Regions from separate parts of the Atlantibacter sp. genome, predicted to be linked through region 1. Evidence: predicted binding sites of a transcription regulator. Region 1 holds the regulator's gene; the other holds the start of a gene.

The links. The regulator LexA, encoded in region 1, represses DNA repair genes until DNA is damaged. The targets are predictions, from matches to a motif close to TNCTGTATGTACATACAGNA.
Region 2: the regulator LexA is predicted to act here: its motif matches at 2,659-2,678, upstream of dinG (ATP-dependent DNA helicase DinG).

The regions. Positions count from the first base shown of each region.
Region 1 is NZ_DAMBQK010000008.1:34,334-38,762, reverse strand. It holds gene dinF (MATE family efflux transporter DinF) at 127-1,461, opposite strand; gene lexA (transcriptional repressor LexA) at 1,535-2,143, opposite strand; gene RT120_RS09550 (diacylglycerol kinase) at 2,252-2,620, opposite strand; gene plsB (glycerol-3-phosphate 1-O-acyltransferase PlsB) at 2,753-4,429, shown strand, end outside.
Region 2 is NZ_DAMBQK010000005.1:50,278-54,706, forward strand. It holds gene hlyD (secretion protein HlyD) at 1-241, opposite strand, end outside; gene cecR (transcriptional regulator CecR) at 241-921, opposite strand; gene rhlE (ATP-dependent RNA helicase RhlE) at 1,150-2,559, shown strand; gene dinG (ATP-dependent DNA helicase DinG) at 2,693-4,429, shown strand, end outside.

The DNA of each region.
Region 1 (4,429 bases):
TTCCGACTCGTTTGAAACATTCAGAATCTTTAACCAAGCGCGAAAGATAAAAATCGGCATTAATGATACAAAAATTTTATATATCAAGCAGATAGCCAGAAATTAAATGAGAGTCAGCAGATGTAACTAACCATGACCCGTCTCGTTGAACCAGCTATTGCGCTGCCAGTGGCGCCGCCAGATGAGCCATAACGACAGCCCGCGCAATGCCAGAAATACCGCTACCGCCAGCCATAGCCCGTGATTACCCAGCCAGGGCAAAGCGATTAATGTCACGCCGAAACCCGCAGCCGCCACGGTCATACTGTTACGCATTTCCGCGCCACGGGTAGCGCCGATAAACATGCCGTCCAGCAGATAACACCACACGCCAACCAGCGGCAGCACCACCTGCCAGCCGAGGTAACGATCCGCTTGTTGTTGTAAAACCGGCAGCGAGGTCAGCATCGCAACAATATGCTCGCCCCACAGCGCATAAACCGTAGCGAACATCAGCGCCACCAGGCCCGCCTGGCGGCAGGCGGCATGCCAGACTTTGATCAGTTGGTTGCTGTTACCTGCGCCGTAAGCCTGCCCGGAATGGGCTTCCACCGCATAGGCGAAACCATCCAGTGCGTAGGCGGTGAACGTCAGCAGCGTCATCAGGACGGCATTCACCGCCACCACATCGCTCCCCATCCGCGCACCTAAAATTGTGACGCTGGCGAAACAGATTTGCAGCAGCAGCGAACGCAGCATGATGTCGCGATTGAGCGCCAGTAAACGCCAGATATCGCCGCGCCAGGCAGAGAGCAGCATTGCCGGATTGATGCCCCGCAGTGTCATGACATGCCAGGCCATCAGCAATCCGACGATCAGCGTGATGTATTCCGCCGCCACCGTTGCCAGCGCAGCGCCCTGCACGTTCATATCCAGCCCCACCACCAGCCACAGGTCGAGTGCGATATTCAGCACATTGCCAACAACCAGCAGGATCACTGGCGCTCGCGCGTACTGCACCCCCAATAACCAGCCTAACAGCACCAGGTTCGCCAGCGTCGCAGGCGCGCTTAGCCAGCGGATTTCCAGAAAGCGCCGCGCCTGATGTAATACTTCTTCGCTGCCGCCTACGATATGCAACGCCAGGTTAATCAGCGGGGTCTGTAACAGCATAATCGCCACCCCGGCCAGCACCGCCAGCAGTAGCGGTTGCACCAGGGCTCGCGCCATCGCCTGCGGGTTTTTTGCACCAAATGCCTGGGCGGTTAAGCCTGTAGTGCTCATTCTCAGAAACAGCAGCAGCATAAACAGAAAGCTGGTGGCGGTTGCGCCAATGGCGACACCGGCTAAATAAACCGGGCTATCGAGATGGCCGATAACGGCGGTATCCACCAGGCCGAGCAGCGGCACGGTAATATTGGAGAAGATCATGGGTAGCGCCAGGCGCCACAATGCTTTATCAGCAGACGTGAAAAATGGCATGACGCAATCCGTAGCGGTAGGGGATTCTATACCGTAACGCGGCGCGCTACGGCTTCAAATCAGGCAGCAGAGCTTACAGCCACTCGCCGTTGCGGATCACGCCGACGGCAAGCCCTTCAATAGAAAAGGCCTGCTGACGCAGGTCAACAACGATTGGGGAGAATTCGCTGTTTTCCGGCAGTAACTGCACCGTGTTGCCCTGTTTATTCAGACGCTTAACGGTCACTTCGTCATCAATGCGCGCGACCACCACCTGCCCGTTACGCACATCCTGAGTTTTATGCACCGCGAGCAAATCGCCGTCCATAATCCCGATATCTTTCATCGACATACCGCTAACGCGCAGCAGGAAATCCGCGCTGGGCTTAAACAAGCCGGGATCGACCTGGTAATGGCCTTCGATATGCTGCTGAGCTAACAGCGGTTCGCCCGCGGCAACGCGCCCAACCAGCGGCAGCCCCTCTTCCTCTTCCACCAGTAAACGCAGACCGCGCGACGCGCCAGAAACGATTTCAATTACCCCTTTACGCGCCAGGGCTTTTAAATGTTCTTCTGCAGCGTTAGGAGAACGAAAGCCCAGACGCTGTGCAATCTCCGCACGAGTGGGAGGCATGCCGGTTTGGCTGATGTGATCCCGAATGAGATCAAACACCTCTTGCTGTCTGGCCGTTAAACTTTTCATTCCGCCCCCTGGGTGCATATACAGTAATGCTGTGAGTATATACAGCTAACGGTGATTTTGAAACCACAAAATGAGCAAATATCCGCATGTTAGCGACATCTGGAAGAGTTATCGCAAATTTGACCAGAGCAATATGCCCCAGGTCATCAGCGCCAGTAAAATAGCAAACAGTACCGCCGCCGAGCCCATATCTTTGGCGCGCCCGGAAAGTTCATGAAATTCCGGGCCGATGCGATCGACCACCGCTTCGAGGGCGCTATTAAGGATCTCAACAATCATCACCAGAATGACGGAGCCAATCAGCAACACCCGGGTAATCGGATCGACATCCAGCCAGCAGGCGATAGCAATGGCGACAATCGCCGCGACGCCCTCCTGGCGAAACGCCGCTTCGTTCTTCCAGGCGGCGCAAATGCCTTTCCAGGAGTAACCTGCTGCTTTAATTATTCGTATCAACCCGGTGGTGTTATTCGCCATGAAAGGAAACCTTTTTAAAAAACGCGCATCAATAGCATTAAGCAACGAAACGTAAGCACCACAGAAATTCCCGCTTGTTTCTGATATTCTTGCGGTGCAATTGCATTATTAACCAGAGGCTTTACATCGTTTATGTCCGGCTGGCCACGAATTTACTACAAATTACTTAATTTACCATTACGCGTACTGGTAAAAAGCAAATCCATTCCGGCGGATCCGTGCGCCGAACTGGGGCTCGATACCTCGCGCCCGATTATGTACGTTCTTCCGTACAACTCGAAGGCGGACTTGCTGACGCTGCGCCAACAATGTCTGGCACACGATTTGCCCGACCCGCTGGAGCCTCTCGAAATTGACGGCACTCTGCTGCCGCGCCATGTGTTTATTCACGGCGGGCCGCGGGTATTCACCTATTACACGCCGAAAGAGGAGTCGATTAAGCTGTTCCACGACTATCTCGATCTGCATCGCAGCAATCCGCAACTTGATGTGCAGATGGTGCCGGTATCGGTGATGTTCGGGCGCGCGCCGGGCCGTGAAAAAGGCGAAGTAAACCCGCCGCTGCGGATGCTGAACGGCTTGCAGAAATTTTTTGCCGTTTCCTGGTTAGGGCGCGACAGCTTTGTACGCTTTTCGCCCTCGCTGTCACTGCGCCGCATGGCGGATGAACACGGCACCGATAAAACCATTGCCCAGAAGCTGGCGCGAGTGGCGCGTATGCACTTCGCCCGCCAGCGCCTGGCCGCCGTCGGGCCGCGTTTACCGGCGCGTCAGGACCTGTTTAATAAGCTGCTGGCCTCTAAAGCCATTGCCCGCGCGGTAGAAGACGAAGCGCGCAGCAAAAAAATCTCCCATGAAAAAGCCCAGCAAAATGCCGTGGCGTTGATGGAAGAGATTGCGGCGAACTTCTCTTACGAAACCATTCGTCTGATGGACCGCATTCTGGGCTTTACCTGGAACCGCCTCTATCAGGGCATTAATGTGCACAACGCCGAGCGGGTGCGCCAACTGGCGCATGACGGTCACGAACTGGTGTACGTTCCCTGCCACCGCAGCCATATGGACTATATGCTGCTGTCCTATGTGCTGTATCACCAGGGCCTTGTGCCGCCGCACATCGCTGCGGGTATCAACCTGAACTTCTGGCCAGCAGGCCCGATGTTCCGCCGCCTGGGCGCGTTCTTTATTCGTCGTACGTTCAAGGGCAACAAACTTTACTCCACGGTGTTCCGCGAGTATCTGGGCGAACTGTTCAGCCGCGGCTATTCGGTGGAGTATTTTGTTGAAGGGGGCCGTTCCCGTACCGGTCGCCTGCTGGACCCGAAAACCGGCACCCTGTCGATGACCATCCAGGCGATGCTGCGCGGCGGCACCCGCCCTATCACGCTGGTTCCTATCTACATCGGCTATGAACACGTGATGGAAGTGGGTACTTACGCCAAAGAGCTGCGTGGCGCGACCAAAGAGAAAGAGAACTTCGCGAAGATGGTTAGCGGGCTGAGCAAGCTGCGCAACCTGGGCCAGGGCTACGTAAACTTCGGCGAACCGATGCCGTTGATGACGTACCTGAACCAGCACGTGCCCGAATGGCGTGACTCCATCGACCCGATTGAAGCGATCCGCCCTGCCTGGCTGACGCCGACGGTGAATGCCATCGCGGCCGACCTGATGGTGCGCATCAACAACGCGGGCGCGGCTAACGCCATGAACTTATGCTGTACGGCGCTGCTGGCGTCGCGTCAACGTTCGCTTACCCGCGAGCAGTTGACCGAACAGCTCGGCTGTTACTTAAGCCTGCTGCGTAACGTG
Region 2 (4,429 bases), on a different contig from region 1:
AGGGCGCTTTATCAATCAGCCCCAGCGTTGCGCCCGCTTTCACCGCATCGCCTTCATCGACATTCAGGCTGGCAAGACGCCCGCCCACCCGAAAACTCAAATTCACGGTACGGATATCGACGTTGCCATACAGGGTCAGCGCCCCATCCTGACGGCTCTGATACCACTTCCAGCCGCCAAAACAGGCCGCCAGCACCAGCACGACGATAACCACTAACAGTACCGGTTTTTTGTTTTTCATTAATCGCCACTCCTTACAGATAAGCCCTGCAAAATAAAATCAATATGGCTGGAAACCACCTGATGAATGCATTCACTTTTTTGCGGGTCGAACGCCGTCCAGCCGGTACGCACCAGAATGGTTTCGCGCCCCAGGCGGAAGGCGAGGATTTCGCCGATCAGCGCATGGGTGTGCAAAATGGTGGTGACATCGCCCGGATCGCGCCCGGTATAGCTGGCGACCAGGTGGGTGAGGTGGGTGTGCAGCGGCTCAATCACCTTGTCATGAATGAGCTGATAGGCCGGGGTCGGGGAAAGCTGCTCGCGTGAGATAAATTTGCTCAGATTCAACGTCTCATCGGCGGTCATCAGCGTGACCATATGGCGGCTGGCGTCGTCGATCAAACGGCGGATGTCGGCTTTGTCCGGCTTCGGCTGGGCTAAGATTAACTGGGCGGCTTCGGCGTGGGCCTGAAATTGGCTGCCGATAAAATCCGCCAGCGCCTGGGCGCAGGCGAGGTACAAATCCTCTTTTGAGCCAAAATAATAGGTAATGGCCGCGATGTTTTGCCCGGCGGCGGCGGCAATATCCCGCGTCGTGGCGTGCAAACCGTATTCGCCGAACTGAGCCGTAGCGGCCTGGATGAGCTGGCTTTTGGCGTGTTCGCCCCGGCTGGTCAACGGACTGGTGATGTTAATCATCACTGTCACCCATAAAGTTAATCAATCGATTGATTGACTTTATGGTTAAACGTTGAGCTTGTCCAGTCGGGGAGTGAAAATGAAACCGGCAGCAGGGCGACAATTTATGCGCCACGTCACAAAAACTGCTACACTCCGCCCCCTTATGACATTGTGGTTTTGTCTCTGATTAGTGATAACTCCCCCTGAAACTACACCTTATCGGGTCGGGGCGAGTCTGGAGTTGTTATGTCTTTTGATTCGCTTGGTTTGAACCCTGATATTTTACGTGCCGTGACCGAACAGGGTTACACCGAACCTACCCCGATTCAACGCCAGGCTATCCCTGTGGTATTGCAGGGGCGCGACCTGATGGCCAGCGCACAAACCGGCACCGGCAAAACCGCCGGTTTTACCTTGCCGCTGTTACAGTTACTGACTGATAAAGCGCATCAGGCCAAGGGCAACCGTCCGGTGCGCGCGTTGATTTTAACCCCGACCCGCGAACTGGCGGCCCAGGTGGGCGAGAACGTCCGCGAGTACAGTCAATATCTGAATATCCGTTCGCTGGTGGTATTCGGTGGCGTGAGCATCAACCCGCAGATGATGAAACTGCGCGGCGGCGTGGATGTGCTGATTGCCACCCCTGGCCGTCTGCTCGATCTGGAACACCAGAACGCCGTTAAGCTCGACAAAGTAGAGATTTTGGTGCTCGACGAAGCGGACCGGATGCTCGATATGGGCTTTATCCACGATATCCGCCGCGTGCTGGCGAAGCTGCCGCCGCGCCGCCAGAACCTGCTGTTCTCTGCGACCTTCTCTGACGACATTAAATCGCTGGCGGAAAAACTGCTGCATAACCCGGCGGAAGTAGAAGTGGCGCGCCGCAACACCGCGTCCGAGCAGATCACCCAGTACGTTCACTTTGTGGATAAAAAACGCAAGCGTGAGCTGCTGTCACAGATGATCGGCAAAGAAAACTGGCAGCAGGTGCTGGTATTTACCCGTACCAAGCACGGTGCCAACCATCTGGCGGAGCAGTTGAATAAAGACGGCATCCGCAGCGCCGCCATTCACGGCAACAAGAGCCAGGGCGCGCGTACCCGTGCGTTAGCTGATTTTAAATCCGGCGATCTGCGTGTGCTGGTAGCGACCGATATCGCTGCGCGCGGCCTGGATATTGAAGAACTGCCGCACGTAGTGAACTATGAGCTGCCGAACGTACCGGAAGATTATGTGCACCGCATTGGCCGTACTGGCCGCGCTGCTGCGACCGGTCAGGCGCTGTCGCTGGTGTGCGTCGACGAGCATAAACTGCTGCGCGACATTGAACGTTTGCTGAAGCGCGAAGTACCGCGTATGGCGATCCCAGGTTTTGAACCGGACCCGAGCATCCCGGCAGAGCCGATCCAGAATGGTCGCGACAGCCGTGGCGGCGGTCGTGGTCGTGGTCAGGCACCGCGCGGCGGCCAGTCTTCCGGTCGCGGCCAGCAGCAGGGCCAGCGCCGTAGCGAAGGCGGTGCGCCGAAAGGCGATCGCCGTACCGGTGGCGATGCCGCGAAAGGCGAAAAACCGTCGCGCCGTCTCGGCGATGCGGCAAAACCGGCAGGCGACCGTCCGCGCCGTCCGCGCCCGAGAAAACCGGCCAGCGCGCAGTAACATCAAATGGGAGCCCACGTGGCTCCCTTGTTATTTCTGCGCGGCGTCTCGCGTAACCGCGGGCTTTTGCTTTGCGGCAGCGGGATGAAGATGTCACAATAGTGGCTGTTTATACAGTATTTATGGTTCTGCTATGGCGTTATCCAGCGCACAAAAAACGCAAATCGCAGCGTGGTACAAGGCGTTGCAACTGCAAATCCCCGACTTTATTCCCCGTGCCCCGCAGCGGCAGATGATTGCGGAAGTCGCCAAAACCCTGGCGGGGGATGAAGGGCGGCATCTGGCGATTGAAGCGCCCACCGGCGTGGGGAAAACCCTGTCGTACCTGATCCCCGGTATCGCCATTGCCCGCGATGAACAAAAAACGCTGGTGGTGAGCACCGCCAACGTCGCGTTGCAGGACCAGATCTTCAGCAAGGATTTGCCGCTGCTGAAAAAAATCATCCCGGATTTGCGCTTTACCGCCGCGTTTGGCCGGGGGCGCTACGTCTGCCCGCGCAACCTCAGCGCGCTGGCCAGCACCGAACCTTCCCAGCAGGATTTACTGGCGTTTCTCGATGACGAACTGACGCCTAACAGCCAGGAAGAACAGAAGTTCTGCGCTACGCTGAAAACCGAACTCGACAGCTATAAATGGGATGGCCTGCGCGATCACAGCCACAAGGCCATTGACGACGACCTATGGCGGCGGTTAAGCACCGATAAAGCCAGCTGCCTGAACCGCAACTGCCATTACTACCGCGAATGCCCGTTTTTTGTGGCGCGCCGGGAGATCCAGGAAGCGGAAGTGGTGGTGGCTAACCACGCGCTGGTGATGGCGGCGTTGGAGAGCGAATCGGTATTGCCGGAGCCAAAGAACCTGCTGCTGGTGCTGGATGAAGGCCATCACTTGCCGGATGTGGCGCGCGATGCGCTGGAGATGAGCGCGGAAATCACCGCGCCCTGGTATCGGCTACAGCTTGACCTGTTCTGTAAGTTAATCGCCACCTGTCTGGAACAGTTCCGCCCGAAAACCACGCCGCCGCTGGCGACGCCGGAGCGGCTGAACGCCCATTGCGAAGAGCTTTATGAGCATATCGCTTCGCTGAATAACATCCTCAATCTTTATCTGCCACCGTCCCAGGCGGCGGAGCACCGCTTCGCAATGGGCGAGCTGCCAACGGAGATTATGGAGATTTGCCAGCGGCTGGCGAAGCTCACCGAGCAACTGCGCGGCCTGGCGGAGCTGTTTTTAAACGATCTCAGCGAGAAAACTGCCAGCCACGACGCGGTGCGCCTGCATCGGGTGCTGTTGCAAATGAACCGCGCGCTGGGCATGTTTGAGAGCCAGAGCAAACTGTGGCGGCTGTCGGCAATGGCGCAGGCCTCCGGCGCGCCAGTCACCAAATGGGCGACCCGCGAGGTGCGCGAAGGCCAGCTGCATCTGTTCTTCCACTGCGTGGGAATACGGGTCAGCGATCAACTGGAGAAACTGCTGTGGCGCAGCGTGCCGCATATTGTGGTGACCTCCGCCACCCTGCGTTCCCTGAACAGCTTTTCGCGCCTCCAGGAGATGAGCGGCCTGAAAGACAAAGCGGGGGATCGCTTTGTGGCGCTGGACTCGCCGTTTAATCACGTCGAGCAGGGCAAAATTATCATCCCCCAGATGCACTATGAACCGCTTATCGATAATGAAGAGCAGCATCTGGCAGAGATGGCGGCGTTTTTCCGTCAGGAAGTCGAGAGCAAAAAGCATCTCGGTATGTTGGTGCTGTTTGCCAGCGGGCGCGCCATGCTGCGTTTTCTCGACCATGTTGCTGACCTGCGGCTGTTACTGCTGGTACAGGGCGATAAACCGCGTTCCCGGCTGATCCAACTGCACCGCCAGCGG